DNA from 3 places in the Cupriavidus phytorum genome. Region 1 is predicted to be linked to each of the others. Evidence: predicted binding sites of a transcription regulator. Region 1 holds the regulator's gene; each other region holds the start of a gene.
The links. The regulator HrcA, encoded in region 1, represses chaperone genes, less so after heat shock. The targets are predictions, from matches to a motif close to TTAGCACTCNNNNNNNNNGAGTGCTAA.
Positions count from the first base shown of each region.

Region 2: groES (co-chaperone GroES) is a predicted target of HrcA. The motif match lies at 4,054-4,080, and genes of this name have one in related genera.
Region 3: rpoH (RNA polymerase sigma factor RpoH) is a predicted target of HrcA. The motif match lies at 4,865-4,891, and genes of this name have one in related genera.

Region 1 covers NZ_QKZN01000005.1:141,260-148,766, reverse strand. Annotated here, with positions in the region: gene C7416_RS14850 (phospholipase A) at 1-577, shown strand, start outside; gene C7416_RS14845 (thioredoxin family protein) at 599-1,030, opposite strand; gene grpE (nucleotide exchange factor GrpE) at 1,138-1,722, opposite strand; gene C7416_RS29165 (hypothetical protein) at 1,998-2,171, shown strand; gene C7416_RS14830 (RNA-binding S4 domain-containing protein) at 2,233-2,628, opposite strand; gene hemH (ferrochelatase) at 2,625-3,740, opposite strand; gene hrcA (heat-inducible transcriptional repressor HrcA) at 3,847-4,881, opposite strand; gene C7416_RS14815 (NAD kinase) at 5,008-5,925, shown strand; gene recN (DNA repair protein RecN) at 5,993-7,507, shown strand, end outside.
Region 2 covers NZ_QKZN01000003.1:390,444-397,950, forward strand. Annotated here, with positions in the region: gene C7416_RS10215 (branched-chain amino acid ABC transporter permease) at 1-790, shown strand, start outside; gene C7416_RS10220 (ABC transporter ATP-binding protein) at 787-1,593, shown strand; gene C7416_RS10225 (ABC transporter ATP-binding protein) at 1,596-2,315, shown strand; gene C7416_RS10230 (nuclear transport factor 2 family protein) at 2,308-2,763, shown strand; gene C7416_RS10235 (YciI family protein) at 2,775-3,080, shown strand; gene ycaC (isochorismate family cysteine hydrolase YcaC) at 3,185-3,811, shown strand; gene groES (co-chaperone GroES) at 4,174-4,464, shown strand; gene groL (chaperonin GroEL) at 4,512-6,155, shown strand; gene C7416_RS10255 (metallophosphoesterase) at 6,273-7,046, opposite strand; gene C7416_RS10260 (type II secretion system F family protein) at 7,258-7,507, opposite strand, start outside.
Region 3 covers NZ_QKZN01000003.1:19,997-27,503, reverse strand. Annotated here, with positions in the region: gene C7416_RS08510 (CmpA/NrtA family ABC transporter substrate-binding protein) at 1-915, shown strand, start outside; gene ntrB (nitrate ABC transporter permease) at 946-1,836, shown strand; gene C7416_RS08500 (ABC transporter ATP-binding protein) at 1,856-2,659, shown strand; gene ybiB (DNA-binding protein YbiB) at 2,744-3,733, shown strand; gene C7416_RS08490 (pirin family protein) at 3,753-4,628, opposite strand; gene rpoH (RNA polymerase sigma factor RpoH) at 4,973-5,902, shown strand; gene C7416_RS08480 (SCO family protein) at 6,017-6,637, opposite strand; gene cyoE (heme o synthase) at 6,756-7,507, opposite strand, start outside.

The DNA of each region.
Region 1 (7,507 bases):
CAACCTCTACTTCAGCTACACCCAGTTCTCGCTGTGGGACCTGAACGAAGATTCGGCGCCGTTCCGCGACACCAACTACCGGCCCAGCCTGTTCTACTACCTGTCGGATACCGGCGTGCGCAACAGCGTGATCAGCCGGATGTCGCTGGCCACCGGCCTGGAGCATGAATCCAACGGCCGCAACGGCGTGGAATCGCGCAGCATCAATACGGTATTCGTCAAGCCGACCTTCTATTTCGGCGACCAGAACGACTGGCACTGGCGCGTCGCGCCCAAGCTGTACGCCTATGTGGAAAAGGCCGACAACCCGGACATCGCCCACTACCGCGGCTTCATGGACCTGGGCATCGCCTATGGGCGGCCGGATTCATGGGAGTTCTCGGCGACGCTGCGCAAGGGCACGCGCAAGTGGTACGGCAGTGTCGACGCGCAGCTGACCTACCCGATGGCGCGGCTGATCCCCGGCACGGCCGGGTACCTGATGGCGGGATATTTCGTCGGCTATGGCGAAAGCCTGCTCGACTACAACCACAAGCTGCCCTGGCAGTTCCGCATCGGCTATGCGCTGACGCGCTGATGCGCGCAGGCGCGGGGCGCGCTAGCCCGCCAGCGGCTTGCCGCTGGCCTTCAGGCGCGCATTGGCCACGGCCGCGGCAAACTGCCCGTGGCCGTGCCAGCCGGTGGCCCGGCCCAGCTTCTTGCCGTTATGGAAGAACATGAAAACCGGGATGCCGTGCAGGCCGAAGCGCCGCCCCAACTCAGGGTGCGCATAGACGTTGGCGTGCAGCCAGTGCAAGTCCAGCGCGCGCACCGGCCCGGGATTGGCCAGCATCGCCTTCTTGGCCATTTCGCAGTTGAAGCAGTCCACGCCCCAGAAGAACACGCACACCAGCGCGTCGCCGGCGGCGGCAATGGCGCCGTCGATGGTGGCGTCGTCGACCTCGCGCATGGCAAAGGCGTCAAAGGCGCGGTGATCCAGATGCGGGGCCGCGGACGGATCCGGCGCGCCGGCTTGCGGTTCGGTGCTCATGGTTCGCTCCTGATGCGGTTCGCCCGGACGAGGCACGCCGCCAATGACGAACGCCCGGGCCGGCAGGCACCGGGCGTCGGGCCGTGACGGGACGGCAGTGGCGCGGCTTACTTCGGCGCGGCCACCGTGACCAGCGCCGGACGCAGCACGCGGTCGGCAATGGTGTAGCCGCGCTGGAGCACGGTCACCACGGTGTTGGGCTCCTGCTCCGCCGGCACCATCGAGATGGCCTGGTGGCGATGCGGGTCGAACTTCTCGCCTACCGGGTTGAGCTCGACGATCTTGCCGCGCTCGAAGGCGGCGGCCAGCTGGCGCGCGGTCAGCTCCACACCTTCGCGCAGCTTGGCGATATCGCCGGAGCCGTCGGCCAGCGCGGCCTGCAGGCTGTCCATGACCGGCAGCAGGTTGTCGGCAAAGTTCTCGATGGCGAACTTGTGCGCCTTGGCGACATCTTCCTGGGCCCGGCGGCGGATATTCTCGCCTTCGGCCACGGCCCGCATGTACAGGTCGTAATGCTCGCTGGCCTTGGCTTCCAGGGCGGCCAGCTGGGCCGCCACGTCGTCCGCGGCGGTAGCCGCAGTGTCGGGCGCGCCGGTCTCCGGGCTGGCGGTGGCGGCGTTGGTGGCGTTGGCCGCCTCATCGCCCGCAGGCGTCGCAGTCTGGTTGGATGGCGTCTGCTTCTGGTCTTCCATGTCGATCCGTATCAATGCAGTGTCGCGGCCCGCCGTGGGGCTGGCCGCGGGTGGTAAATCGGCGTGTGCCCGATGCAGGTGGTGGCAGCTCGCCGCATTTCAAGAGTGGCGCCGGCGCGACGCCGAAACACACGGTTACAAAGCCCGGCCCGTTGCAATCGACGCCTTATTGCTTTGCGCCAATGCCCTCACTAAGATTCTTAGTAAGAAAAATGACAAAAATGTCGAGGGCCCAGGAGATGGTTCATTTTTGTGCCGCTTCCGAAAGGTTGGCCATGCATAAGCTCCCAGTCGTGACGCTGTGCCTCGTGGCCGCACTGGCGGTCATGACCGCCTTTATCTGCCTGTCCGGCGCCTTCACCCCGCGCGATACGGAGTATGGCAGCGGCAAGGCGGTGTTCAAGCACTACATCGTTCCCTTCGTCAGCCAGGAGGTCGCGCAGGAATAAGCTGCCCCACTTGGCGATCCAACGCGCGGCGGCACCGGCAACGGTGCCGCCGCGCTGCCATTCAGCCGTTGAAGTCGTCGATGCGGCGGCGGTCGCGCTTGGTCGGGCGCCCCTGGATCTGCGCGGACGGCTCTGGCTGCAGGCGCCGGCGCTCGGCATCGGCGGCGCGGCGCGACTGGCTCTCGGCGCTTTCCTGGTAGAGCGTCTGCGCCACCGGCGCCGGGCCGCGCGCCGCGGCGATGCCCTTCACTTCCAGCTCCCAGCGCTGCTGGTGTGCTTCCAGCGCAACCTTGTCGCCGGGCTTGACCTCGCGCGAGTTCTTGCACAGCTGGCCGTTGACCGTGACCTTGCCGCGCTCCACCGCTTCGGCCGCGAGCGAGCGCGTCTTGAAGAAACGCGCACACCACAGCCATTTGTCGATGCGCTGGCGCGCATCCGCCTCGAAATCCACATTCATGCCGCCGCTCCCCGCGCCTGCGCACGCGTGCGCCGCGCTTCCAGTTCATGCGCATGCGGCGTGGCGAGCGGCCAGCCCTGCAGGTGCTGCAGCGCGATCTCCGCCATCGCCGCGACCCACGGCGCGGCATCGTTCATGCATGGAATGAAATGGAAGTCCTTGCCGCCCGCGACCTTGAACTCAGTCTGGCCTTCCATGGCGATTTCTTCCAGCGTTTCGATGCAGTCCGCCGGAAAGCCCGGGCAGAACACGTCCACCCGTCCGGCACCGACCTTGCCCAGTTCCGCCAGCGTCGGCGCGGTATAGGGCTGCAGCCATTCGGCCTTGCCGAAGCGCGACTGGAACGTCACCTGGTACTGCCCCGGCTGCAGGCCCAGCGCCTCGCCCAGCAGGCGCCCGGTCTTCAGGCACTCGCAGTGGTAGGGATCGCCCAGTTCCAGCGTGCGCCGCGGCACGCCGTGGAACGACAGGATCAGCTTGTCGCCCTGGGCGAAATCCGGCATGCCGTGCCGGCTCCAGTAGGCAGCGACCTGCTGCTGCAACGCCGAGATATACGCGGGATGGTCATGGAAATGCTTGACCAGCCGCAGCTCCGGCTGGTTGCGCCACTGACCCAGCACGCGGAACACCTCGTCGAAGGCGGTCGCCGTGGTAGTGCCCGAATATTGCGGATACATCGGCAGCACCAGCACCTGCTCGCAGCCCTGGCGGCGCAGCGCTTCCATCACCGAGGCGATCGACGGGTTGCCGTAGCGCATCGCGCACGCCACCGTCACGTCGTGCCCGTTATGGTGCAGCAGCCGCTGCAGCGCGTGCGCCTGGCGCTCGCTGTAGACCAGCAGCGGCGAGCCCGTCATATGGGCCTCGCGCAGCCAGATCGATTCGTACTTGAGCGCCGACGCGCGCGAGCGCAGCGGCAGGATCACGCCGTACAGCAACGGCAGCCACGCCGCGCGCGGGATCTCGACCACGCGCGGATCGGACAGGAATTGCTTCAGGTAGCGCCCCACCGCCTTGGGCGTGGGGGCATCGGGAGTGCCCAGGTTGACCAGCAGGATCGCCGTGCGCGGCGCCTGGCCGTGCTGGTAGGCCGGTTCGGGAGAAAACGTCATGTCGCTTCCGGATTGGCGCGATGCCGGGATGGGACGGGCGCGGCGCCGCGGCGCCGGGCCCGCGCGGCGGGAATGGAGCCGCCGGTCAGACCGGAACGCCGGACCACTAGTTCTGGCTCAGCGCGCTCGACAGCAACCGCGCGGTAATGTCGACGATCGGGATCACACGCTCGTAGGCCATGCGCGTGGGGCCGATCACCCCCAGCGTGCCGACGATCTGCCCGTCGACCTCGTACGGCGCGGTGATGACCGCCATGTCTTCGATCGGCACCAGTTGGCTTTCGCCGCCGATGAAGATCTGCACGCCCTGCGCATGGCTGGACACGTCCAGCAGTTGCAGCAAGCTGGTCTTGTGCTCGAACACGTCGAACAGGCGCCGCAGCTTGTCCATGCTCGAGGCCAGGTCGTCGACTTCGAGCAGCTTGCGCTCGCCGCTGATGTAGACGTGGTCGTCGTCCTCGTCCTCGGCAACGCTGCCGGCCTCGACCGCGGCCTGCATCAGCTGCGACATGTCGCGGCGCAGGTCCTGCAACTCGAGCCGCAGGTGGCTGCGCACGGTGTCGAAGCTCATGCCGGCATAGTGCGAGTTGAAGAAATTGGCGGCCTCGATCAGCTGCGCCGGCGTGTATGGGAGCTCGGTCTGGATGATGCGGTTCTGCACGTCGCCCTCGGGGCTGACGATGATCAGCAGGATGCGCTTGTCCGACAGCCGCATGAACTCGATCTGGCGGAACGCCTGCGCGCGGCGCGGCGTCATCACCACGCCGGCAAAGTGCGACAGGTTCGACAGCGTGCGCGCCGCCGCGGTGATCATGCGCTGCGGCCCCAGCTGCTGGCCGCCGAGCTGGTCCTGGATCTGCCCGGTCAGTTCGGCCAGGTCGGCGTTGCGCTCGAGCGGCTTGGCGGTCAGCATCGAGTCGACGAACAGCCGGTAGCCACGCGGCGTCGGGATGCGCCCGGCCGACGTGTGCGGGCTGGCGATAAAACCCATTTCCTCGAGATCGGACATCACATTGCGTATCGTCGCCGGCGACAGGTCCAGCCCCGAGTACTTCGACAGGGTGCGGGAACCGACCGGCTGGCCTTCGGCAATGTAGCGCTCGATCAGGGTCTTGAGCAGCGTTTTGGAACGTTCATCCATGATGCCCCGATTTTACGCAAGTTTTGGACCTTCTGGCGGACCGGCCCGATGTGCCGCAGGACGGGCCGCCGGATGGGCCGCCGGCGCCTGCTGACAACCGTCACGGCGGTATGGTCTAATCCCGGCATGTCCGCCCCAGCCAAAGCCAGCGCCGTGCGCACTCCATTCAAGACCGTCGCCCTGGTGGGCAGGTACTCCACCGCCGGCATCGAAGGGCCGCTGGAAGAGATCGCCTCCTATATCCTGCGCAACGGCCAGGATGTGGTGTTCGAGCGCGAGACCGCGCTGGCCACCGGGCTGACCGCCTACCCCGCCCTGTCCGCCGAGGAGATCGGCACGCAGGCCGACGTCGCCGTGGTGCTGGGCGGCGACGGCACGCTGCTGGGCATCGCGCGCCAGCTGGCCGGCTATGACGTGCCCCTGATCGGCGTGAACCACGGGCGGCTCGGCTTCATGACCGATATTGCGCTGGAAGACGCGCACACCGTGCTGCCCGACATGCTCGACGGCCGCTACGAGTCCGAGACCCGGCTGCTGCTGGCCTCGCGCGTGGTGCGCGACGACATGGACATCTTCTCGGCGCTGGCGCTGAACGATGTGGTGGTGAACCGCTCCGGCATCTCCGGCATGGTCGAGCTGGCGGTTTCGGTCGACGGGCACTTCATGTACAACCAGCGTTCCGACGGCCTGATCGTGTCGACCGCCACTGGCTCCACTGCCTACGCGCTGTCGGCCGGTGGCCCGATCCTGCATCCCACGCTGTCGGGCGTGGTGCTGGTGCCGATCGCCCCGCACGCGCTGTCGAACCGGCCGATCGTGCTGCCGCACGACGCCGAGGTCACGATCGAGGTGGCGAGCGCGCGCGACGCCAGCGTCAACTTCGACATGCAGTCGCTGACCTCGCTGCTGCCTGGCGACCGCATCGTGGTGCGGCGCTCGCAAAAGACCATCAACCTGCTGCACCCGGTGGGCTACAACTACTACGCCACGCTGCGCAAGAAGCTGCACTGGCACGAATACCCGTCCGAAGACAATCGCCTCTGAGCGCCATCCAGCCGCCCCTCAGCCCGAGCCCGACCCTTCATCGGACCGACCACCCTTCTCCGCCACGATGCTGCGCAGCCTGTCCATCCGTGATTTCGTCATCGTCGACTCCCTCGACCTGGACTTCGCCTCCGGCTTTACCGTGTTCACCGGCGAGACCGGCGCCGGCAAGTCGATCCTGATCGATGCCCTGGCGCTGGTGCTGGGCGAGCGCGCCGATGCCGGCGTGGTGCGCGAAGGCGCGCCGCGCGCCAGCGTCAGCGCCACCTTCTCGACCCATCCCGCGCTCGATGCGTGGCTGGCCGAGCGCGAGCTCAACAGCGAAGAAGACGGCGGCGTGCCGACCGTGCTGCTGCGTCGTACGGTCGATGCCGGCGGCCGCAGCAAGGCCTTTATCAACGGCGCCGCCGCCACCCTGGCGCAGTTGCGCGAAGTCGGCGACCAGCTGGTCGATATCCATGGCCAGCATGCGCACCAGCAACTGCTGCGCCCGGATGCGCAGCGGCTGCTGTTCGACGCCCACGCCGGCCTGACCCAGCAGGCCGCCGCGGTGGCCGAGGCCTGGCGTGCCTGGCGTGCCTGCGTGCGCCAGCGCGAAGCGGTCGAGCACCAGTCGCGCGAGATGCAGCTCGAGCGCGAGCGGCTCGAATGGCAGGTCGGCGAGCTGGACAAGCTCAACCCGCAGCCGGGCGAATGGGACGAGATCCAGTCGGAGTACAACCGGCTCTCGCACGCCGCCGGCCTGATCGACGGCAGCCGCGCCGCGCTCGACGCGCTGTCCGAGGCCGACGGCTCGGTGCTGTCGGCGCTCAACGGCATCGTGCACCGGCTGCAGCAGCTGGCCGATGTCGACCCCGCGCTGCGCGACGTGCTCGCCGCGCTCGAGCCGGCGCAGGTGCAGGCCGAGGAAGCCGCGCATTCGCTGACGCGCTATGTCGACCGGCTCGAGCTCGACCCCGAGCGGCTGCAGGTGGTGGAAGAGCGCATGCAGGCGCTGCACGCCACTGCGCGCAAGTACCGCCTGCCGCCCGAGCAGCTCGCCGATGAGCTGCTCGCGCGCCGCCAGCAGCTCGACGACCTGCAGGCCGCGCAGGACCTGAACAAGGTGATGGCGCGCGAAGCTGCCGCCAAGGCCGCCTACCTGACGCTGGCGCAGCATCTCAGCCATGCCCGCAAGCAGGCCGCGCAGGCGCTGTCCGGCGCGGTCACCGACGCCATGCAGGGCCTGTCGATGGCCGGCGGCAGCTTTGTCGCGGCGCTCAATGCGCTCGACGAAGGCCAGAGCTACGGCCTCGAGCAGGTCGAGTTCCTGGTGGCCGGCCACGCCGGCGTCAGCGCGCGCCCGCTCGCCCGGGTCGCTTCCGGCGGCGAACTGGCGCGCATCAGCCTGGCAATCTCGGTGATCACCAGCGAAGCCTCGCCCACGCCCACGCTGATCTTCGACGAGGTCGACACCGGCATCGGCGGCGCGGTCGCCGAGGTGGTCGGCCGGCGCCTGCAGGAACTGGGCCGCGCGCGCCAGGTGCTGTGCGTGACCCACCTGCCGCAAGTGGCGGCACAGGCCGGCACGCACCTGCTGGTC
Region 2 (7,507 bases), on a different contig from region 1:
TGGCGCCTATGCCTCGGCCTACTGCACCACGGTGCTGGGATGGCCGGCCCTGGCCGGTGCCGCGGCAGGCCTGCTGGCCAGCGCGGCGCTGGCGGCGGCGATCGGCCTGCCGGTGCTGCGCCTGGGCGGCTTCTTCCTGGCACTGGCGACGCTGGCCGTCGGCAGCATCGCCAGTGTGCTGTTCTTCGAATGGGACTGGCTGACCGGCGGCACGCTGGGCATCGGTGGCATCCCCAAGCTGTCGCTGTTCGGCTTCCTGCTGGATACGCCGGAGCGCTACTACTACTTTGCCTGGCCGCTGGTGGCGCTGCTGCTCTGGCTGGTGGACAACCTCGTCAAGGGCCGCCCCGGCCTGGCCATGCGGGCCATGCGCGACGCGGCACCGGCCGCACAGGTGCTCGGCATCGACATGCACCGGCTGAAGACCGCGATGTTCGTGCTGTCGGCCATGCTCGGCTCGCTGGCGGGAACCCTGTTTGCGCACTACGTGTCGTTCGTCAGCGTGCAGAGCTTTACGGTGGAGCGCTCGATCGTGTTCCTGCTGGTGCCGGTGGTGGCAGGCGCGCGCTCCACCTACGGCGTGGTGATTGGCGCATTGTTTGTGTCGCTGGTCCCGGAGCTGCTTAGCGGACTGGGAGACTTCCACCAGGTGCTGTTTGGCGCGGCGCTGGTGCTGGTGGTCACGTTGATGCCCGGCGGGATCATGGGTGGGCTCGCGGGCGTGATTAGCCGCATGCATCGCCGCACCGTCGGCCGCACGCAGAACCCCGCATTGAAGGAGGTCCGATGAATTCCGCCATCGCTGAATTCGGCGCCAGTGCCGCGGGCGCGGCACAAGCGCAAGCCCTGCTGCGGGTCGAAGCGGTCGCGCACAGCTTTGGCGGGCTTGACGTGCTGCGCAATGTTGCGTTCGATGTGCCGGCCGGCAGCATCGTCGGCCTGATCGGCCCCAACGGCAGTGGCAAGACCACCTGCTTCAACATCATCTCCGGCTTTCTGCGCCCCAAGGGCGGCAAGGTGCTGCTGGCAGGGCGCGACATCACCGCCGACAGCGTGCAGCAGCGCAGCCGCGCCGGACTGGTGCGCACATTCCAGACGCCGCAGGTGTTCGAGCACATGACGGTGCTGGAAAACCTGATGGCCGGCTGCCACAAGGCCACGCGCTCGGGCGTGGTGCATGCGATGCTGCGCTCGCCGCTGTCGCGCCGCGAACTGCAGGCGATGCACGAGGCCGCGCTGGCATGCGCACGGAAGTTCGGCCTGGAAGGCCTGCTGCAGCACCGCGCCGGCGCGCTGCCCGCGGGCCAGCGGCGCATCGTGGAACTGGCGCGCGCCTGCATCGGCGAACCCAGCCTGCTGTTGCTGGATGAACCGTCCTCGGGGCTGAACAGCGAGGAAATCGAATTGCTGCGCGCGTGGATCCTGCGCCTGAACGGCGAAGGCATGACCATCCTGCTGGTGTCGCACGACATGGGGCTGATGACGATCTGCGGCAGCGCCCACGTGCTGTATTACGGGGAAATCATCGCCAGCGGCACGCTGCAAGCCGTGCAGGCCGACCCGCGCGTGCGCGAAGCCTATATGGGAGTCTGACCATGCTGAAAGTGAAAGGCCTGCACGCCGGCTACAGCCCGGTGCCAGTGCTGCATGACATCAACATCGAGGTCGGGCCGGGCGAGGCGGTGGCCGTGGTCGGTGCCAATGGCGCGGGCAAGACGGCGCTGGTGCGCACGCTGTCCGGGCTGGTGCGGCCGATGGCGGGCAGCATCGTCAAGGATGGGGTGGAAATCGGCCACGTGCCGGGGCATCGCCGCTTCGAGCATGGCATTGCCGTGGTGCTGGAGAACCGCAACCTGTTCGGCGAGCTGTCGGTGCGTGACAACCTGCGGCTTGCCGAGCAAGCCGGCAGGCGCGCGCGTGGCGGCGCGATGCGCTTCACGCACGACGAAGTCTGCGAACTGTTCCCGCTGCTGCGCGAGCGCGGCAGCGGCCAGGTTGGCCTGCTCTCGGGCGGGCAGCAGCAGATGGTGGCGATCGCCCGCGCGCTGCTGCTGCAGCCCGACCTGCTGATCATGGACGAGCTGACCACGGGCCTGGCGCCGCGCATTGTCAAGGAAATCCTGGCCGTGCTCAACCGGCTGCGCGAGCGCGGGCTGAGCATCGTGCTGGTGGAACAGAGCGTGGCGATTGCCGCGGAGATGACCGACCGCGCCTACGTGCTTTCGGTGGGACGGGTTATCCACGAAGTGCGGCGCGGAGAGTGGCAGGCGCTGCTGAACGACAAGACGCTGGTGAAGGCGTATCTGCATGGCTGAGGGCACCGACATGGGCAAGACGGACACGACGACCGGAGGGTATATGGAAGATCTCGCTGCGCTCAGGCAGGCGGATGCCGCGCGATACCGCGCAATGCTCGCCGGCGATATCGCGGGGCTGGAAGACCTGCTTGCGGATGAACTCAGCTACACGCACTCCTCGGCGTTGCGCGAAGACAAGCAGGCATACCTGGCATCGCTGCGCAGCGGGCGGGTGCGCTACCTGCGGGCCTCGGTACAGGAGGTGGGGCAGGAAATCTACAACGACATCGCCGTGATGCAGGGCAAGGCCCTGCTGGTTGCCGTGGTCGACGGCGTGGAACGCACGCTGGACAACCGCTTCCTCAGCGTGTGGAAGCGGCGGGAGGGCGCGTGGCAGATGCTGGCGTGGGCCTCGACGCCGATCCCCGCGCCGGCTGCTGCGGCCCCAGGCCAGGCATTTCAATAGGTATATGGGATATGGACTTCATCATTCATTGCCTTGACCACGCCGATGCCTTGCAGCGCCGGCTCGACAGCTACGACGCCCATCGCGCCTACCTGGCAACCGCAGAGGTCCGGTGCGTAATGTGCGGGCCGTTGATGTCCGACGACGGCGCGCGCATGATCGGCAGCTTGTTCCTTGTGCGTGCGCAGGACAAACAGCAGGTCATCGACTTCAACCGGGCCGATCCCTTCCAGCAGGCGGGCGTGTGGAAAGAGATCCATATCCATCCGTTCCTGCTGCGGGTGGACAACCACCCAGGCGCACAGCGCCCGCTTTAGTTCACCGGTAGTGAGCAGGCAGCCGTGCATGGATTGCAGCGCCATGCAGAAGATTTCACCACGCGTGTCCAACCGAACCGGACGCGCATTCACAGGAGCGGAAGATGAGCAAGACCTACAAGCGTTTGGACAAGAGCCAGGCAGCGGTGCTGATGGTGGATCATCAGGCCGGCCTGCTGTCGCTGGTGCGCGACATCGAGCCGGACAAGTTCAAGAACAACGTGCTCGCCATGGCGGATCTGGCCAGGTATTTCGAGCTGCCGACGATCCTGACCACCAGCTTCGAGGACGGACCCAACGGGCCGCTGGTGCCGGAGCTCAAGGCCATGTTCCCCGATGCGCCGTTTATTCCGCGCCCCGGGCAGATCAATGCGTGGGACAACGAGGATTTCGTCAAGGCGGTCAAGGCAACCGGCAAGAAGCAACTGCTGATCGCCGGGGTGGTGACCGAGGTCTGCGTGGCGTTTCCGGCATTGTCGGCGATCGAAGAGGGCTACGATGTGTTCGTGGTGACCGATGCATCCGGGACCTTCAATGAGGTGACGCGGGAATCCGCGTGGCACCGCATGGCCGAGGCCGGCGCCCAGCTGATGACGTGGTTCGGCGTTGCCTGCGAGCTTCATCGCGACTGGCGCAACGACATCGAGGGGCTGGGGACCTTGTTCTCCAACCATATTCCCGACTATCGGAACCTGATTACGGCGTACACCACCGTGAAGGGCGGCAAATAAACATCGCGGCAGCGCGGGGCCACCCGGCACCGCGCTGGCCGTCGGCCTGGCAACCAGGAATATTCTGCAGGCGATGCGGGGCGAGTTCCGATTCGTGCCGCATCGTCGACGTTATCGCGATGATCCAAGGCATCGCTTCCGGCGCAATCCTTAGCCCCGGCTCTCCATGTGCGCTGCGCCCGTCCCCCGGGAAAACCCGCATCCAGCGCCTGTCTTGAAATGCCCCTACCCCGTCCCTATAATTAGCACTCGTCAGGGGTGAGTGCTAACAGCCTCTGCGACACCTGAACATTTCTGACGGCCGTCGCCTCGGTAGCCGGCCGATTTGTGATCAAAAACTCACTTTGTATCTAGGAGTCCGTATGAATCTGCGTCCTCTGCACGACCGCGTGATCGTGAAGCGTCTGGACAACGAAACCAAGACCGCGTCCGGTATCGTGATTCCCGACAACGCTGCCGAGAAGCCCGATCAAGGCGAAGTGCTGGCAATCGGTCCCGGCAAGAAGGATGACAAGGGCAACAACATCGCCCTGGACGTCAAGGTCGGCGATCGCGTGCTGTTCGGCAAGTATGCCGGCCAGGGCGTGAAGGTGGATGGCCAGGAACTGCTGGTCATGCGCGAAGAAGACATCATGGCCGTGGTCAACAAGTAATCCGTTACTTGTAGCCCCACCCGTACAGATTTCAGGAGATTCAGAACATGGCAGCAAAAGACGTAGTGTTCGGCGACGCCGCCCGTGCCAAGATGGTCGAAGGCGTGAACATCCTCGCCAACGCCGTTAAAGTGACGCTGGGCCCGAAGGGCCGCAACGTGGTGCTGGAGCGCAGCTTCGGCGGCCCGACCGTGACCAAGGACGGCGTGTCCGTGGCCAAGGAAATCGAGCTGAAGGACAAGCTGCAGAACATGGGCGCGCAGATGGTCAAGGAAGTGGCTTCCAAGACCAGCGACAACGCCGGTGACGGTACCACCACCGCAACCGTGCTGGCCCAGTCGATCGTGCGCGAAGGCATGAAGTTCGTCGCCGCCGGCATGAACCCGATGGACCTGAAGCGCGGCATCGACAAGGCTGTCGGCGCCGCCGTGGAAGAGCTGAAGAAGATCAGCAAGCCCACCACCACCAGCAAGGAAATCGCCCAGGTTGGCGCGATCTCGGCCAACAGCGACGCCTCGATCGGCGAGCGCATCGCCGAAGCCATGGACAAGGTCGGCAAGGAAGGCGTGATCACCGTCGAAGACGGCAAGTCGCTGGCCGACGAGCTGGAAGTCGTGGAAGGCATGCAGTTCGACCGCGGCTACCTGTCGCCGTACTTCATCAACAACCCGGAAAAGCAGGTTGTTGCCCTGGACAACCCGTTCGTGCTGCTGTTCGACAAGAAGATCAGCAACATCCGCGACCTGCTGCCGGTGCTGGAGCAAGTGGCCAAGGCCGGCCGTCCGCTGCTGATCATCGCTGAAGACGTCGAGGGCGAAGCCCTGGCGACCCTGGTGGTCAACAACATCCGTGGCATCCTGAAGACCGCCGCCGTCAAGGCCCCGGGCTTCGGCGACCGCCGCAAGGCCATGCTGGAAGACATCGCCATCCTGACCGGCGGCACCGTCATCGCCGAGGAAGTCGGCCTGACGCTGGAAAAGGCCACCCTGAACGACCTGGGCCAGGCCAAGCGCATCGAGATCGGCAAGGAAAACACCATCATCATCGATGGCGCCGGTGACGCTGCTGGCATCGAAGGCCGCGTGAAGCAGATCCGCGCCCAGATCGAAGAAGCGACCTCGGACTACGACCGCGAGAAGCTGCAAGAGCGCGTGGCCAAGCTGGCCGGCGGTGTTGCCGTGATCAAGGTTGGCGCTGCCACCGAAGTCGAAATGAAGGAAAAGAAGGCCCGCGTGGAAGACGCCCTGCACGCCACCCGCGCTGCGGTGGAAGAAGGCATCGTCCCCGGCGGTGGTGTGGCCCTGCTGCGCGCCCGCGCTGCGATCTCGGCTCTGCAAGGCGACAACGCCGACCAGAACGCCGGTATCAAGATCGTGCTGCGTGCGATGGAAGAGCCGCTGCGCCAGATCGTGCTGAACGCCGGTGAAGAAGCTTCGGTGGTCGTTGCCAAGGTCATCGAAGGCAAGGGCAACTATGGCTACAACGCCGCTTCGGGCGAGTACGGCGACCTGGTCGAAATGGGCGTGCTGGACCCGACCAAGGTCACCCGCACCGCACTGCAGAACGCCGCTTCGGTGGCTTCGCTGATGCTGACCACCGACTGCGCCGTGGCCGAAACGCCGAAGGAAGAGTCGGCTCCGGCAATGCCGGGCGGCATGGGCGGCATGGGCGGCATGGAAGGCATGATGTAATCCATCCCCCAGCCCACTGCCCGTGAGGGCAGGCTGCGATGAAAAAACCCCCGCGGGCGCGAGTCCGCGGGGGTTTTTGTTTGGAGGGCCGGCGCGGTTGCGCGGGGGGGCGTTGCGTCAGACTTCGACCACGCAGCACCAGTCGAAGGACTTGTTCTCCAGCTCGCCGGTACGGCGGCTGACATAGCCGCGCGGATTGCACACCACGCGCGAGTTGTCGACGCAGTAGTCGAAGCTGGTGTGGGTATGGCCGTGGATCCACAGGTCTGCCTGCGCCACCAGGTCGGGGCGGCGGGACAGGAAGCCGCCGGAGACCAGGTCGTGCGAGAAGCGCGGGTCCAGGCTGCCGAGGTCCGGGCCGTGGTGCGTGACCACGACGGTCTTGCCGGCGTAAGGCAGCGCGAGTTGCGCCTGCAGCCAGTCAGACGCGGCCAGGTGGCGCGCCAGGGCATCCTGTGGCGTGAACTGGCGCATGTGGCCGTCGTCGCCGCGGATCTCGATCAGCCGGTGGTCGTACATCGCTTTCGCGCATGCCTGCATCGCCTCGTCGCGTCGGTCGGTGCCGAACAGCGTGTAGTCGGTCCACCACGTCGTGCCTATGATGCGCGCGCCGTCGAACTCCGCCACCTCGCCATTGAGCAGGCGCACTTGGGGATGCGCTGCCGCGGCCTCGGCCATCTGCTGGTCGACGGTGTCGAAATTGCTCTCGTAGTACTCGTGGTTGCCCGGCACATAGACCACCGGCTGGCTGAACGTGCCGACGGCCCAGTCGATGCCGTCGCGGCCGTTGGCGATGTCGCCGGCCAGTATCACGAGGTCGGCGTCGCATGCCGGTACGGACTGCGGCAGGTTGTGTTCGATGTGGAGGTCGCTCAGGATGCGTAGCTTCATCGGGACTCCAGGCGGGTAGGGCGCGCGCTGGGTGGCCACGGCGCCTGCAGGGGGATTGCCTGCATTCTTCAGAAGCCAGCCCGTCCGGTCAAGCCCCGGTATTCGCCCGGCAAAGCAAAAAAGCCCGGAACCTGGGTTCCGGGCAAGTGACTGTCTTGCCGGCATTGCACCGGGAGACAGCCGGGGGAAACTGTCGCGGTTTCCCGGGGGGTTATCCTCCTTGTCCCGCCATGGTTGGCAGCAGCACGCGATAGATCTGGATGAAGGCCGGCCCGAGCAACACCAGCAGCAAGGACGGGAAGATGGTGAAGATCAGCGGGAACAGCAGCTTCAGCGCAATCTTGGCGGCCTGCTCCTCGGCACGCATGCGGCGCTTGGTGCGCAGCATGTCGGACAGCACGCGCAGCGACTCGCCCAGGCTGGTGCCGAAGCGGTCGGCCTGGACCAGCATCGACGCAAAC
Region 3 (7,507 bases), on a different contig from region 1:
AAAGACATGGCCGTGCTGATGAGCCTGAACCACAACGGCCAGGCCATCACGCTGTCGTCCAAGCTGGCCGAGAAAGGCGTGCGGGACGGCGCCAGCCTGAAGGCACTGATGGCGAAGGAAAAGCGCGACTACACCTTCGCCCAGACCTTCCCGACCGGCACGCATGCGATGTGGCTGTACTACTGGCTGGCGGCCAACGGCATCAACCCGATGCAGGACGCCAAGGCCATCACGGTGCCGCCGCCGCAGATGGTGGCCAACATGCGCGTGGGCAATATGGACGGCTTCTGCGTGGGCGAGCCGTGGGGCGCGCGCGCGATTGCCGACAAGATCGGCTTCACCGCCGAGACCACGCAGGCGATCTGGAAAAACCATCCGGAAAAGACTCTGGGCACCACGGCCGAGTTCGTGCAGAAGTATCCCAACACGGCGCGCGCGATGGTGGCCGCGGTGCTGGAGGCGTCGAAGTTCATCGATGCATCGGCCTCCAACCGCCGCAAGACCGCCGAGACCATCGCCGCCAAGTCCTATGTCAATACCGACATGGACATCATCCTCGACCGCATGCTGGGCCGCTACACCAACGGGCTGGGCAAGACCTGGGACGACCCCGACGCGATGAAGTTCTACCAGGACGGCAACGCGAACTTCCCATACCTGTCCGACGGCATGTGGTTCCTGACGCAGCACAAGCGCTGGGGCCTGCTCAAGGCCCATCCGGATTACCTTGCCGTGGCCAGGCAGGTCAACCGCATCGACATCTACAAGCAGGCCGCCACTGCCGCGCAGGTGCCGCTACCCAAGAGCGACATGCGCAGCTCGAAGCTGATCGACGGCGTGATCTGGGACGGCAAGGACCCGAAAGCCTACGCCGACGGTTTCAAGATCAAGGCCGCCGGCACGCCTGCGGCCTGAACCGCAGTGCCCTGACCAAAGGAGCCCGACGTGAATGCCATTGCCTCCACCACGCCCGAAGCCGCAGCCGACCCCGACACCAAGGAACGGACACGCCGGCGCGAACAGGAAATCTCCGCGCAGGCCCGGCGCGCGGCACGCCGCGACGCCGCCGCCGCGCTGGTGCTCAAGGCGGTGCCGCCGCTGCTGGGCTTCGCCCTGTTCGTGCTGGCCTGGCACGGCATCGCCACCATGATCCCGGCCATTCCCACCCCGGGCGCGACGTGGAACGCGGCGGTGCCGCTGTTTGCCGACCCGTTCTACCGCAACGGGCCCAATGACCAGGGCATCGGATGGAACGTGCTGGCGTCGCTGGCGCGCGTGGCGGCGGGCTTCGGCCTGGCCGCGCTGGTCGGCATCCCGGCCGGTTTCGTGATCGGGCGCTTCGCCTTCCTGAACGCCATGACCGCGCCGGTGATCAGCCTGCTGCGGCCGGTGTCGCCGCTGGCATGGCTGCCGATCGGGCTGCTGCTGTTCAAGGCGGCCAATCCGGCCGCGATCTGGGCGATCTTCATCTGCTCGATCTGGCCGATGGTGATCAACACCGCGGTGGGCGTCACGCGCGTGCCGCAGGACTACCTGAACGTGGCGCGCGTGCTCGACCTGTCCGAGTGGAAGGTGTTCACGCGCGTGCTGTTGCCCGCGGTGCTGCCCTACATGCTGACCGGCGTGCGGCTGTCGATCGGCACGGCCTGGCTGGTGATCGTCGCTGCCGAGATGCTGACCGGCGGCACCGGCATCGGCTTCTGGCTGTGGGACGAGTGGAACAACCTGAAGGTCGAGCACATCGTGATCGCGATCTTCGTCATCGGCCTGATCGGCCTGCTGCTGGAACATGCGCTGCTGGCGCTGGCCCGGCGCTTCAGCTACGGCACCCATTGATCCGACCGGGAGAAACGCCATGGACAAGTTCGTCAGCATCGAAAACGTCGGCCAGACCTTCAAGACCCGCAAGGGCCCGTTCGTCGCGCTGCGCGACATCGACCTGCACATCGCCGAGGGCGAGTTCATCACGCTGATCGGCCACTCCGGCTGCGGCAAGTCCACGCTGCTGAACCTGCTGGCGGGGCTGGCCACACCCACCACCGGGGCGCTGATCTGCGCCGGGCGCGAAATCGCCGGACCCGGGCCGGAGCGCGCGGTGGTGTTCCAGAACCATTCGCTGCTGCCCTGGCTGACCTGTTTCGAGAACGTCTACCTGGGTGTGGAGCGTGTGTTCGCGGCCAGCGAGGACAAGGCGCAGCTCCGGGCGCGCACGCACGACACGCTGGCGCTGGTGGGCCTGAGCCACGCCGAAGGCAAGTATCCACACGAAATCTCCGGCGGCATGAAGCAGCGCGTGGGCATTGCCCGCGCGCTGGCGATGGCGCCCAAGGTGCTGCTGATGGACGAGCCCTTCGGCGCGCTCGATGCACTCACGCGCGCGCACCTACAGGACGAGCTGATCAAGATCGTGGCAGCCACGCGCAGCACCGTGGTGATGGTGACGCACGATGTCGACGAGGCCGTGCTGCTGGCCGACCGCATCGTGATGATGACCAACGGCCCGGCCGCCACCATCGGCGAGATCCTGGCGGTGGACCTGCCGCGCCCGCGCGACCGCGTGGCGCTGGCGGATGACCCGACCTACCACCGCTGCCGCACCGCGGTGCTGGACTTCCTCTACCGCAAGCAGCGCAATCCGGCGCTGCAGGAAGCGGCGTAGCGGTGTAGCGGCGCGCCAGGCGGCCATGGGCGCGGCCGCCGCGCTCCGCTATCATGAACCCAGAACACACTACCCCACGCCGCCATGACCACCACCGCCCCATTTCCCGCCGCCCGCTATATCAAGGAGATCGGCCGCGGCGTCAACGGCGCGCGCGCGCTGCCGCGCGAGGACGCGCAGGCCCTGTTCGACGCCATGCTGGCCGGGCGCGTGTCCGACCTCGAACTCGGCGCCATCCTGATGGCGTATCGCATCAAGGGCGAGGCGCCGCACGAGCTGGCCGGCATGCTCGAGGCCGCCCATGCGCACTGCCAGCCGCTGCCGGCGCCGCAGGACCGGCAGGTGGTGGTGATTCCCAGCTACAACGGCGCGCGCAAGCAGCCCAACCTGGTGCCCCTGCTGGCGCTGCTGCTTGCCCGCGAAGGCGTCCCCGTACTGGTGCACGGCACACGCGAGTTCGAGGGGCGCGTGACCAGCATGGCGCTGTTCGAGGCGCTGGGCGTACCCCTGTGCGCGAGCACCGACGAGGCGTCGGCAAGGCTGCGGGATGGCGATGCCAATGGCCCGCTGGCGGTACTGCCGGTGGACGTGCTGTCGCCCGGGCTGTCGCGGCTGCTGGAGCGGCGCACCGTGATCGGCCTGCGCAATTCGTCGCATACGGTCGCCAAGATGCTGCAGCCGGTGGGCGAGCACACACCCGCCGAAGGCCTGCGGCTGTACAGCTACACGCACCCCGAATACCGCGAGACGCTGACCGACTACTTCTCGCACGAGCCCGCCAACGTGCTGCTGGCACGCGGCACCGAGGGCGAGGTGGTGGCCGATGCCCGGCGCACGGGCCGCATCGACTGGCTGCATGAAGGCCACCAGCAGACGCTGGTGGGTCAGGCCGGGGGCTCGATCGGCGAGGTGCCGGAACTGCCGCCGGGCAGCGATGCGGGCCTGACCGTGGCCTGGATCCGGCGCGTGCTCGACGGCGCAGTGCCGGTGCCGGCGCCCATCACCATCCAGATCGAGGCCATCCGCGAGTGCCTGCGCCAGGGCACGCGCGTGACCTGGGCCAGCCCGGTCTGAGCCGGCCCCGGCACAACCGTCAGGGCTTGCGCGGGGGCAGCGGAATGCGCTCGGTCTCGCCCGGCACGTGCGGGAACTGGTCGTCCTCCCAGCGCTGGGCCGCGGCCTCGATCGCCACCTTGCTGCTGGCGACGAAATTCCAGTAGATAAAGCGGTGCCCGTCGGTCGGGTCGCCGCCCAGCAGCATCACCCGCGACGGCGCCGTGGCAGTGAGCGTCGCCGGCTGGCCCGGCGTCAGCACCACCATGTGTTCCGCCGGCAGCGGTTCGCCGTCGAGCGAGACCGCGCCGTCGACCGGATAGATGCCGCGCTCGGCGTGGTCGGCGGGAATCTCCACGCTGGCGCCCGCGTCCAGCTCGATCGCCACGTACAGCGTGCGACTGAACACCTTGACCGGCGAGGTCTGGCCGAACGCATCGCCGGCAATCACCACCATGCGCAGGCCGGGCCGCTCGATACGCGGCAGCGTCGCGGCGGGATGGTGGAAGAACGACGGCTCGGCGCCCTCATGCTGCTGCGGCAGTGCCACCCAGGTCTGGATGCCATGCAGGCGCGCGCCCTCCGGGCGCACATGCTCGGGTGAGCGCTCCGAATGCACGATGCCGTGGCCGGCGGTCATCCAGTTGACGTCGCCGGGGCGAATCGCCTGGTCGCTGCCGAGGCTGTCGCGATGGATGATCTCGCCCTCGAACAGGTAGGTGACGGTAGCCAGCCCGATATGGGGATGCGGACGCACATCGGCGCCCTGGCCCGGCGGCAGCTGCACCGGTCCCATATGGTCGAAGAAGATGAACGGTCCCACGGTCTGGGTTGCCGCGGCCGGCAGCAGCCGACGCACGGTGAAATCGCCCAGGTCGCGCACATGCGGCTTGAGCAAGTGTTCGATAGCAGACATAACTCCTCCGATCCGATAAGAGAGGCTCGCAAGCATGCCAGTGCGCCGCTCGCCGGTCGAGTGTAGCCGGTGGTGGAACAGAGCATTGCAACGGCAGGCAGAACCCCCTTGCCACGCTGCGCTCTAACTACCAGTGCGCGATGACAGCGGTATCGTTGCCGTCTCATTACGATCTTCCCGACTATCCAAACACGAAAGGTGATATCCGGGAACTATCAGAACCATCGGAACTCCAATTAGCACTCACCCGGCCAGAGTGCTAAGATGTGTTGCAGTGCCGCCGATCCCCCGAGGGGCCGCGGCGCACCGGCAACCAAACCGCCGGACGCGAAAGGAGCCATTGAGTGAACGCAGTCTTGTCTGCCGACCAAACCCTGACGAACAACCGTCTGCCGACGGTGCCCCGGAACACGGGCAGCTTTGCGCTGACCTTTCCGGCGACCGTGGGCAACCTCGACAGCTATATCCAGGCTGTCCACCGGATTCCGCTGCTGACCGCAGAGGAAGAGCAACGCCTTGCGCGCGAACTGCGCGACCACGATTCCGTCGACGCGGCGCGCCGCCTGGTGATGTCGCACCTGCGGCTGGTGGTGTCGATCGCCCGCCAGTACCTCGGCTACGGCCTGCCCCACGCCGACCTGATCCAGGAAGGCAATATCGGCCTGATGAAGGCGGTGAAGCGTTTCGACCCGGACCAGGGCGTGCGCCTGGTGTCGTACGCGATGCACTGGATCAAGGCTGAAATCCATGAATACGTGCTGAAGAACTGGCGCATGGTCAAGGTGGCCACCACCAAGGCCCAGCGCAAGCTGTTCTTCAACCTGCGCAGCCACAAGCAGGGCGGCCACACCTTCACGCCGGAACAGGTCGAGGCCGTCGCGCGCGAGCTGAACGTCAAGCCCGAAGAAGTGATGGAGATGGAAACCCGCCTGTCGGGCGGCGACCTGGCGCTCGAAGGGCAGGTAGACGACGGCGAAGAGGAATTCGCCCCCATCGCCTACCTGGCCGACAACCACAACGAGCCGACCCGCGTGATGGAAGCCAAGCGCCACGACCGCATGCAGGTCGAGGGGCTGGAAGAAGCGCTGGGCAAGCTCGACGAACGCAGCCGCCGCATCATCGAGGCGCGCTGGCTCAACGTCGAGGACGACGGCTCGGGCGGCGCCACGCTGCATGAGCTGGCCGACGAGTTCGGCGTGTCGGCCGAGCGCATCCGCCAGATCGAGGCGGCGGCGATGAAGAAGATGAAGGGCGCGCTGCAGGCCTTTGCCTGATCCCACCGCAACCATGCAAAAGGCCGGTCCATGGACCGGCCTTTTTTGTTGCCCGCGGAGCGTTGGTGCGACCGCTGGTGCGACGTTATGCCGCACCCTTTCGCCCCCGCTGCGTCAGGACAACAGCTGTTTCAGGTCGTGCGCAATGGGTTCCGGCCCCTGGCCGTGGCGGATGAACAGCCGCAGCTTGCCCTGCGGATCGAACACATAGCTGCCGGCCGAGTGATCCACGGTGTAGTTGTTGGGTGAGCTGCCCGGCACCTTGGCGTAGAACACCTTGAAGTCCTTGGCCAGCTTCTGCAGCGCGGCCTCGTCGGCCGGGCGCAGCCCGACGAAGCGCGGATCGAAGGCGGGCACGTACTGCGCCAGCAGCGCCTGCGTATCGCGTTCCGGGTCGACCGTGACGAACAGCACCTGCACGCGGTCCGCATCCGGTCCCAGCTGCTCCACGACCGCCTTCAGTTCGGCCATGGTGGTAGGGCAGACGTCCGGGCAGTGGGTGTAGCCGAAGAACATCACCACCGCCTTGCCCTTGTAGTCGGCCAGGGTGCGCACCTTGCCGGTGTGGTCGGTCAGCGAGAAGTCCTTGCCGAAGTCGGCAGCGCCGGTGATATCGACATTGCGGAACGACGCCTTCTGCTGTCCGCAGGCGGCAACGGCCAGGGCCAGCGCGGCCAGCAGGGAAAAGCGGCGGAAGGCGGCGAACAGGCCGGAAGCGGAGCTGAGGCGTGGCATGCGGGGGACGGGTCAGGGATGAGAAGGAAACAGCATGCAGTATCGCCGATCATGCTGCCGGGCTCGCGCCGGCGCGGCAAGATGCCGCAGCCGGGGCCGGGGCATGCCCCGGTGCAGGTCAGACCTGCGGCACGAACTTGAAGTAGTGGTCGATCAGCAGCGCGGCAAACAGCAGCGACAGGTACAGGATCGAGAAGCGGAAGGTGCGCTGCGCCAGTTCGTCCGAATAGTTGCGGTACAGCTTCCAGGCATAGGCCAGGAAGCCCGCGCCCAGCGCCAGCGCGGCGGCCAGGTAGATGTAGCCGCTCATGCCGTAGACGAAGGGCAGCAGCGTCGCCGCGATCATCACCAGCGTGTACAGCAGGATATGCAGCAGCGTGTAGCGCTCGCCGTGCGTGACCGGCAGCATCGGCAGCCCGGACTTGGCGTAATCGGCGCGGCGGTACAGCGCCAGCGCCCAGAAGTGCGGCGGGGTCCAGGTGAAGATGATCAGCACCAGGAACCACGCCTCGGCCGGCACCTCGCCCGCGACCGCGGCCCAGCCGAGCGCCGGCGGCATCGCGCCGGACAGGCCGCCGATGACGATGTTCTGCGGCGTGGCCGGCTTGAGCAGGATGGTGTAAACAACCGCGTAGCCCAGGAAGGTGGCAAAGGTCAGCCACATGGTCAGGTCGTTGGCGTAGACGTGCAGCAGCCACATGCCCGCGCCGCCCAGGATGGCGGAGAACACCAGCGTCTGGCGCGTGGTGATCTCGCCGGTGGCGGACGGGCGCCAGGCGGTGCGGCGCATCAGCGCATCGATCTTCTGCTCGACCAGGCAATTGATGGCGAAAGCCGCGCCGGCTAGCAGCCAGATGCCGGCCGCGCCGC